Regions from separate parts of the Paenibacillus sp. MY03 genome, predicted to be linked through region 3. Evidence: predicted binding sites of a transcription regulator. Region 3 holds the regulator's gene; each other region holds the start of a gene.
What was found. Region 3 encodes Rex, which represses fermentation and respiration genes when NADH is low (regulators of the CRP and FNR family bind a similar motif). Its sites were predicted from a motif close to TTGTGAAATATTTCACAA; they were not measured.

Region 1 (2,202 bases), on a different contig from region 3:
TTTTATCATGTACGGACGAACTTCTTTTGCTGTAAGCTAAATAATAAATTCCGGCGACGAATAGACCACCTCCAACCGAGTTGCCCAAATAAACAGGCAAGAAATTGGCGAAATAATCGGACCAAGTTGCTGCGCCAATAAAGATTGCGGCAGGAATTAAAAACATGTTCGCTACAATATGCTGGAAGCCAAGCGCGACAAACGCCATCGTCGGGAACCAGATCGCCAATATTTTGCCGGCGCCGTCCTTTGCGCCATAAGACATCCAGACCGCGCTCGACACAAGCCAGTTGCATCCTATGCCGGAAATAAACGCATGCATAAACGACTCATCAAGCTTGGATTGCGTAAGCGCAATGATTTTGTCCATATACGGCGCTTGCTCCGTCATTCCGCCCAGATGGCCAAATACGTAAGCAATAAAAATCGCGCCCGCAAAATTGCCGACCGTTATAATAAACCAATTTCCAGCAAGCTTGCGGATCGACGCCCGCCCTTTGAAACAGGCCATCGACAAACTCATCATATTCCCGGTTAAGAGCTCTCCCCCCGCAATAAGGCATAGGATTAATCCGATCGGAAACACCGCACCGCTTAGCAATGGACTCAGCCATTCCAGATCAGCGGGCAAACCGGCGGTCACGCGTATGGCGAGCAAATAACCTATCGCTATAAACGCGCCTGCGGCAAAGCCAAGCGGTATTTGCTCGGAGACTCGCATATCGGCTTTTTTACAGCCTGCATACATAGCCGCCTCCGCGATTTCCTCCGACTTTTTAAAGCCCATCCGTTCCCCTCACCCCCACTCATGATGTCAACAAGGGTTCCTCCATGGCATGATCGTTCAAGTGGTCTTTTTTTGGTGAAATTTTTCACATACATTGGCAGTCTCAGCACTCTTGATTGCTGCCTTCCGCAACACACTTGCTTTCCGTTAGCCGATCTTCTTTAATTCATTACCGCTTCGGCAGCGTTCGAGCTTACATACTTAACATATTTTTCAGCCGCATTTTCAAGCTGAGCGTCCTCGATTTGCATAGCCCCGTGAACGACGAATATTGGAAGAAAGGTCATGCCAATCAGATGGCTGGTCGCTGCATAAGGTCGTGTCAGTTCTTCCATCGTGAAGCGATTGTAACCTTCTGGCGTGTAAGCTTCTTCGTCACTTCCCGTTGTAATCGCCAGCCCCAGTTCCTTGCCGTGGAGCTTGTCTCCCCCTGGCCCGTACGCCCAGCCGAAGGTCAGCACCTCATCGAGCCATTGCTTTAATAATGGCGGCGAGCTGTACCACCAAAACGGAAATTGCAAAATAATGCGTTCATGCTGCATCACTAACTTTTGTTCATGCGCCACATCAATAACACCGTTCGGATAAGCCGAATACAGCTCATGTACGGTCGCATGGCCGACGTCTTGCAGCGCCTCGGCAAGCCGTTTGTTCACGCCCGATCCATGATGAAGCTGCGGGTGCGCAATGATAACCAATGTTTTCATTTGTTCCCCTCCCTCACTGAATTCACTGTCTCTGCTCAAAGTGTAGCAGCAATTTGTGCGTTCAAATATGACCAATATCACAGGTTTATAGGGACAACTATGATATTTTTATGGAATCGTTTTTGATACTTACAAGTAAAGGGCGTGCTGACGCTTATGGCAACTGTGTTATCCAACGAACGTCTGACGGCTTCTGTATTCCGGCTTGCAATCGAAGGCAGCTTTCATGGTGAACCCGGTCAATTTTACATGCTCCGCTCCTGGGATAAATCCCCTCTTCTGTCCAGACCGATCAGTATCCATGATCTTACTTCAACAGCAATTACCTTTTTAATTCGCGTAAAGGGCGAAGGCACCCGTCTTTTATCCCGATTAACTTCTGGCGACCAGGTGACCCTATATGGCCCTTACGGAAACGGTTTTCCGAAGCCTGACGGGAGCGTTGCCCTTGTAGGCGGCGGCATGGGAATTGCTCCATTATTATTTAGCGCCAAGAGGTTTCCCTTTTCAAAAGTTTTTCTTGGTTTTTCCGGCGAGCCGTTTGCCGTTGCTTCTTATCAAGCGCTTCATGGGGATGTTGCCTTCCAAAGCGGCGGAACGATTCTCGATGCGATCGACTTGAACAGCTTTGACACGATCTTTGCATGCGGCCCTCTCCCGATGATGGCGGAGCTCAGGCGCCGGACCACAGAAACAGCTGCCCAGCTC
Region 2 (2,202 bases), on a different contig from region 3:
CCGCCGCAACCGCTTCGATCTTGTTCAGCGGAGAGACCTCGGCATAGACGCTTTCTTCCTCCGACAGCCCATATGCGTCCAGACATTCCCGCCACTCGCGTTCTGCGCCCGGCCCGACGCCTTTGCCGCCAGGCCAGCTTCGAATGTCGAGCACGGGAGCGTCCAGATACAGCAGCTCTACCTGATCCGGGTAAGTCGCCGCGTAGTTAAAGGCATACAACCCGCCGCGACTGAAGCCGAACAGAATCGTTTTCTCCGACAAGCCGAACACACGAGTAACGAAGGTCTGGAACCTGCGCATCCCCTCCACGGCCTCCGGGCAGCCGTACATGTCGTTCTGCCTGTAGTAAGCGCGGGCATATCCTTGTTCCAGCAACGCCATGTCCGCATAGTCGAAATCGCCGAAAAACTCGGCCCTCCACACCCAAGGCCTGCCTTTCGCAAACGTATGGGGCAACACGACAAGACCTTCCTTGCCATCCAATTCAAATTCGATCCTGTCGTAGCCGTTCCATTCGGTTAATCGCATGTTAGAATCCCCTTTTTCAATTGTAGGATAATTTTGTGGCGGCGCCATAAGGAAAATATGTGCCGAAGCCAAGTATCGTAACGAACGCCAATCATTTCTTATTCATCTTGTACAGCCTCTTTTCCTGCCTATTTAATGGGATCAATTACGGAATGAAACCCGCTGCGCTGCCAAAAGATGGCGTGGCCGTTTCACCTTGGACGGTGGATGATGGCCTCTTATTCGGAAAGCCAACTGGAGCCCGGCGGAATAGGGAGAGTGGAGACGGAACGGTCGCTTGTGCGCCCACGGATTAAATGCCGTTGAATATGTAACAGACACCAGCGACGCTATTTGTCCGATTTTTAACCTCAACCAAATCTAACAGACAGGAAACACGCTATTGGTTCGTAATGGAGCCAACTTGCGCGATGATGATACCAATAAGGTCGCGTGTGTCTGTTAGATTTTCGAAAACCTAAAAAATCGAAGAATAACGTCGCACCTGTCCGTTACGCGGCAGCCTCGCAATTTGCGACTTCCAATCAGCTGCGTACTTGAGACTTTGCGCCGGAGACGCATGCCGGGTTCTGTGATTTACCTAACAGTCTATCGCGAGCTTAAAGATTATAATGGGGCTAATTTCTCGATATAGATAAATACGTGAAAATAATCACGAAGTTAGTGGAGGAGAATGCCCATGCTTTCCGTTTCTTTTATCGGTATTTTGCTGAGGTTTATTCTTGGCGGCACCGCCGTTGCAGTCGCCTCGTTGATCGCCAAGCGGGTCGGAGGCGTATTCGGAGGGATTTTTGCGGCATTTCCGGTCGTTTTTTTGGCTGCGCTGCTGACCATTCGATGGGATCATTCCGGCTACGATCTGATTCGGCAATCGATTGTTTTGTCGCAAGGAGCATTGATTGGGATGGCAATCAATATCGTCTGCGCGCTTGCAGCAGGTGTTTTGGTCGCAAGGCAGGGATGGAAGAGGGGACTGACCCTGTCGGTGCTCGGCTGGTTCATGGTTTCGTTATCGATTTCATATATGATGTTTATGGTATAGGAGGGTGACACGAGATGAGTATAAAGGATTTTTTGCTCCGATTTCTGATCGGCGGAATGGCCGTAGCGCTTAGTTATATCGCGTCCGCTCTGCTGCCATGGGAAACGCTCGGAGGAATATTCGCCGCGTTTCCCGCGGTTATGGTCGTTGCGGTGCTTATGGTCGGAATCAGCCAGGGTTCCGGGAAGGCATCGGAAATTGCGAAAGGTTCTGTATTCGGCATGACGGGTTGTGCCATATGCGTGGTCACCGTGCTGTATGCCTTGCAGCTTACGGGCTCTTGGTGGTTAAGCCTGCTATTGGGTCTGGTGAGTTGGTTTATTGGCGCACTCACGATTTTTGAGCTTCGCAAACGGGTGCAAATCAAATTCGGCAAAAGAAGTAAAGGATAAATGGGTTTATGGCGCCTGCATAATCCGAAAGTCATTCGACCAGCCGGTAATCCTTGTTTGTTAATTTGAACCGCCCTGCGAGACCGGAGGTTACGATGATATCCTTGTTCTCCGTAATAAAGATGGCTTCGGCATCTTCGAGAGATTCGATAAATGTTTTGCCCTCCTCGGCCCCCATCGCGAAGGCCGTCGTTGACAGGGCATCCGCATCGATGGACAAATTCGTCACAAGCGTTACG
Region 3 (2,202 bases):
CCTGTACAAATTTTTCGATATATGCGGGAGGGCAAGTATATGGCGCATGCGGCGACAGCATGGTCGTAATTCGGCCGTCTGCCCTGCCGTTCCACTCCAGAGCGAATGCAATCGCTTCCTCAAGCTTCGCTTTTTGCTCCTCTTCCGAGCAAAGGCCGATAACGCCGCGCATCAAAACGCCGCGGATGCCGGATTGTTCCGTCACCTTCGCGACTTCATCCATTCGATCATACATATCGAGGAAGGTCGTTGTTCCCGTACGAAGCATCTCGACGATGGCCAGGGCTGTGCCGGCTCTCGTATCCGCCGCAACATAACGGCCCTCCATCGGCCACATTTTCTGCTCCAGCCATACCTGCAGATTTTGATCGTCCGAATATCCGCGAAGGAGCGACATCGCCGCATGACCATGCGTATTAATAAGTCCGGGCAGGAAAGCCAGTCCTTTGCCATCCAGCTTTTCTACGCTTTCAGACAAGCTTTGCGGCTCGGGCTCCTGCTCGCCGATATATGTAATGGTATCGTTCGAGATGACCATATGACCTTTAATGACCGGGGTCGAGTCGTCCATCGTCACGAACAGGCCATTTCTAATCCATAGCTGTTTCATCCGAATCTTCTCCTTCATGGTTCAAATAATACGCGAGGCTAAGCAGTTCCCTTGTGAAATCGGCATTGTGAATGCGCACTTCATCCGGTACGCGCAAAATCGCTGGAGCGAAATTCAAAATGCCTTCTATCCCCGCCGAGACGAATTGATTTACGACGTTTTGAGCTTCGAACGCAGGGACAGTGATGATGCCGATCCGAATTTTTTGCTCCGCAATCGTTGCGACCAGCTCGCTCATGGGTTGAACGACCAGATTGTTGATATTCGTTCCGATCTTGGCAGGATGGTCGTCGAACACAGCCGTTATTTTCATGTTGTCCTTGGAATATTTGTTGTAATTGCATAAGGCATGACCCAGATTGCCGGCACCAACCAGCGCGACCTTGATCGTCTGGTTCACCTTGAGTATTTGACGAATGATTTCGATCAAATAGACAACGTCGTAGCCAATGCCTTTGCGTCCGAATTCGCCGAAATACGCGAGATCCTTACGAATCTGAGCAGGGTTAAGATCAAGCTTAACCCCAAGCTCCTGCGAGGATACCGTCTGGATCTCGCGGCTGTCCAGCTCGTTAAGCACCTGCAAATAGATAGGGAGTCGGCGCACGACCGCTTCGGATATTTTGGTCTGCTTCAAGTTGTTGCCTCCTTCGTAGCTTCTGGTTCGCTCGCCGCAGTGCTGTCTTTTCCCAGCCATTCTCTAATTCGAGGCACCATCTGATCCGTAAACATCGTTTCGATCTTGGGACCTGGCAGCGAATAGAGAAAATGTTTGCCGTAATAAGCATCGATAACGCGCGTATCGTAGATGATGACAATGCCTTTGTCCTGCGAGGTGCGGACAAGTCGGCCGAATCCTTGCTTGAATCGGATGACGGCCTGCGGGATGGACAGCTTCATAAACGGATTCTGCTTTTGTCGCTGCAGTTGCTCCGCCTTTGCTTCTTGGAGCGGATGATTAGGAGGCTGGAACGGAAGTCTCACGATGGCAAGACAGGTAAGCGCTTCGCCTGGAATATCGACGCCTTCCCAGAAGCTGCTCGTTCCCAAAAGCACGGATTCCGGCTGTTGAAGGAAACGTCTCGTCAGCTTGGTCCGATTGCTGCTGTCGATCCCTTGTCCCAGCACGCCGATGCCTGCCGCGGCCAGACCTATTTTCATAAGCTCGTGAACTTGCTTCAGCATCTTATAAGAAGTAAAGAGCACCAGCATTCGTCCTTTTGTTTCTAGAGCGGCATCGACGAGCGAAGCCGCCAGCTTATCCAGATACGAGTCGTTTACATATGCGCCCTTAACCACCGGGAAGTCGCGAGGGACCATCACCAGCGCCTGTTCCCTGTAACGGAAAGGAGACGGCAACTGCACGGTTTTGAGCTTGCCCTGCGTCTCATAGCCGAGGAGGCCGAGCTGTTCCTCCGCGTACTGGAAGGTTTTCTGCACCGTTAATGTCGCGGAGGTCATAATGATGCTGTCTTTGGCGTCAAAAAAGTACTTTTGAAGCTGTTCGCTAACATCGACGGGTGCCGCGTACATATGCAGCGATCGATAGCGGTATACCGCGCTGGCTTCCATCCAGAAAACAAAACCGGACT
Region 4 (2,202 bases), on a different contig from region 3:
ACCGTATCAGTATTTGGCCATCAGAAGCGAGGTTACCCGTCTCAAGAAGGTGGAGGAAGAGCTGAAGGAGACTCTGGAGAAGGTGTTGACGATCCAGGAGGACGAACGCAAGAAGTTTTCCAGGGAGCTCCACGACGGCATCGGACAAAGCTTGTTCTCGTTGCTCATCCAGTTGGATCGCGTCATTGCGAATCCGGATCGGGAAGTCGGCGATTTGCGGTTCTTGCGGGAAAATGTAGCCGGCATCATCGAGGAGGTCCGCGGTCTTGCATGGGAGCTGCGCCCATCGGTATTGGATGATATGGGCATTGAACCGGCGATTCGCTCGTATATCGGCAATTATGAGTCGCATTACGGCATCGAAATCGATTTTAAATGCAAGCTTGCGACCCGTCTCGGTATCCGAGTCGAGACGGTGATGTATAGAGTTATCCAGGAGGCGCTGACGAATATCGCCAAGTATGCAGACGTGTCCGATGCCGCGGTATCGATTCTTGAAGACGGCGAAGAGGTTGTAGTCCGGATCGTCGATGATGGCGCCGGCTTCGATACCACTGCAGTCTCTGTAGGCGTAGGACGCTTTAGCATGGCAGAGCGGGCCCGGATAGCCGGAGGCAGTCTTAACGTGGAGTCGGAGCTTGGCAGGGGAACGATCGTTACGCTCAGAATTCCGCATTCGCGGAAAAATTAATACATTGTGATTTAAATCACATACCCATTCAAAATCGTAGCTTATAATAAGAATCAAGAAGGAGGTTGAAGGCCATGAACAAGACGGCTTTCGTCATCGGATGCCAAGGAATCCGCTTCGCCAGAGTCAAGCGGCGATCCTGCCGCAGAAAATCGCAAGAAGTCGTATTCGTCTAAATGACGGATTCCTCTACTCAATAATGTGAAATAAATCACATACTATACTATGGGAGTGAACAATCATGATGAAATGGCTGAGAGAAAATGTGTACGCTGCTGGTATCGTAACGATTGTAAGGTTGATTGTCGGCTGGGCTTGGCTGGATGCGGGCTTCCATAAACTAAAAGGAGGCTTTGATGCAACAGGATACTTGAAAAACGCCGTTGCCAACCCTGTCATGGATAAAGCAACGAACGAACTGGTGTATCCGACATTCACCAAATTCATCGAGCACTTCGCATTGCCTAACGTAAAGCTCATTAACATCTTGATCCCCGTCGGTGAGTTCCTGGTCGGCGTAGGGTTGATCGTCGGCGGACTGACGGCGGCGGCCGCTTTCTTCGGACTCGCGATGAACTTCATGTTCCTCTTCGCGGGAACGGTAAGCACAAACCCTTGGCTGGTACTGCTGGGCGTAATCGTACTCCTTGCAGGAACCAACGCCGGCAGATTCGGACTTGACCACTACCTGCTGCCGATCATTCGCAAAGGCTGGCTTCGTGTAAAAGGCAGAGGCGGAGCGGCGGGAACGGGAACAGGAGCGGGAGCGGGCGGCAAACTGAACGGAAATACGCTTTAATACGATCACAATTCAAGGAAGCGGAGGCGTTGAACATGACTGCACAGGCAAAGAACGAGGACGTCGACAACGAGCTGACCCAATTCATGCTGCATCATTGCTATACCTGTCCCGACGCGAACGAGTGCGACACGGAGGCCAGATGCCGGGCTTGCATGGAGGAGAAGCGAGAGAAGAGGGAGGAGGAAGAGGGAAGGCAGCTGACTCGAAATCAATTAAAGGAATACGCGCTGTAAAGCGCGAAGCGCCTCAAGAGGCCGAGGGAAACCACGGCGCCTGAGGCGCTCTTTTTTTATCGTACATTTGAAAATATCGCGGATTCTGATAAACTATTAGCTATAGGTAAATTGAAACAGGAGGAATAGGACATGTATGAAGCAATGGTATTGTTACACGTGTTAGGAGCAGTCGGAATGGGGTTTTATGTCGTGCTGCCGATTATGCTGGGGGGAGCCTCCAAAAGCGACGGGAACGGACAAGCCGGTTTGGCGAAGGGACTATTATCCGCCAATCGCATTGCGCAATACTTTCTCATTGTGCAGCTGCTGACGGGCGGATATCTGATGTCCCAAGGCGATTACGCCGTCGCCTGGATGATTATCATAACGCTCTTGTTTCTTGGCATTGCCGCTCTCGGCGGAATCGCATCCAAGCCGCTTAAGGGAATCGTATCGGCTATCCAGTCGGGTCAAAGTACGACAGCTTACGTCAA

Region 1: B1748_RS34120 (formate/nitrite transporter family protein) is a predicted target of Rex. The motif match lies at 861-878, and genes of this name have one in related genera.
Region 2: B1748_RS34200 (DUF3147 family protein) is a predicted target of Rex. The motif match lies at 1,170-1,187, and genes of this name have one in related genera.
Region 4: B1748_RS04180 (DoxX family membrane protein) is a predicted target of Rex. The motif match lies at 891-908, and genes of this name have one in related genera.

What each region holds. Positions count from the first base shown of each region.
Region 1 covers NZ_MXQD01000074.1:4,843-7,044, forward strand. Annotated here, with positions in the region: gene B1748_RS34120 (formate/nitrite transporter family protein) at 1-787, opposite strand, end outside; gene B1748_RS34125 (NAD(P)H-dependent oxidoreductase) at 949-1,494, opposite strand; gene B1748_RS34130 (dihydroorotate dehydrogenase electron transfer subunit) at 1,651-2,202, shown strand, end outside.
Region 2 covers NZ_MXQD01000074.1:18,513-20,714, reverse strand. Annotated here, with positions in the region: gene B1748_RS34205 (alpha/beta hydrolase family protein) at 1-529, opposite strand, end outside; gene B1748_RS34200 (DUF3147 family protein) at 1,209-1,571, shown strand; gene B1748_RS34195 (DUF3147 family protein) at 1,586-1,963, shown strand; gene B1748_RS34190 (FAD:protein FMN transferase) at 1,995-2,202, opposite strand, start outside.
Region 3 covers NZ_MXQD01000006.1:12,837-15,038, forward strand. Annotated here, with positions in the region: gene B1748_RS05885 (amidohydrolase) at 1-616, opposite strand, end outside; gene B1748_RS05890 (redox-sensing transcriptional repressor Rex) at 591-1,247, opposite strand; gene dinG (ATP-dependent DNA helicase DinG) at 1,244-2,202, opposite strand, start outside.
Region 4 covers NZ_MXQD01000004.1:374,181-376,382, reverse strand. Annotated here, with positions in the region: gene B1748_RS04185 (PAS domain-containing sensor histidine kinase) at 1-691, shown strand, start outside; gene B1748_RS04180 (DoxX family membrane protein) at 933-1,490, shown strand; gene B1748_RS04175 (hypothetical protein) at 1,526-1,726, shown strand; gene B1748_RS04170 (hypothetical protein) at 1,859-2,202, shown strand, end outside.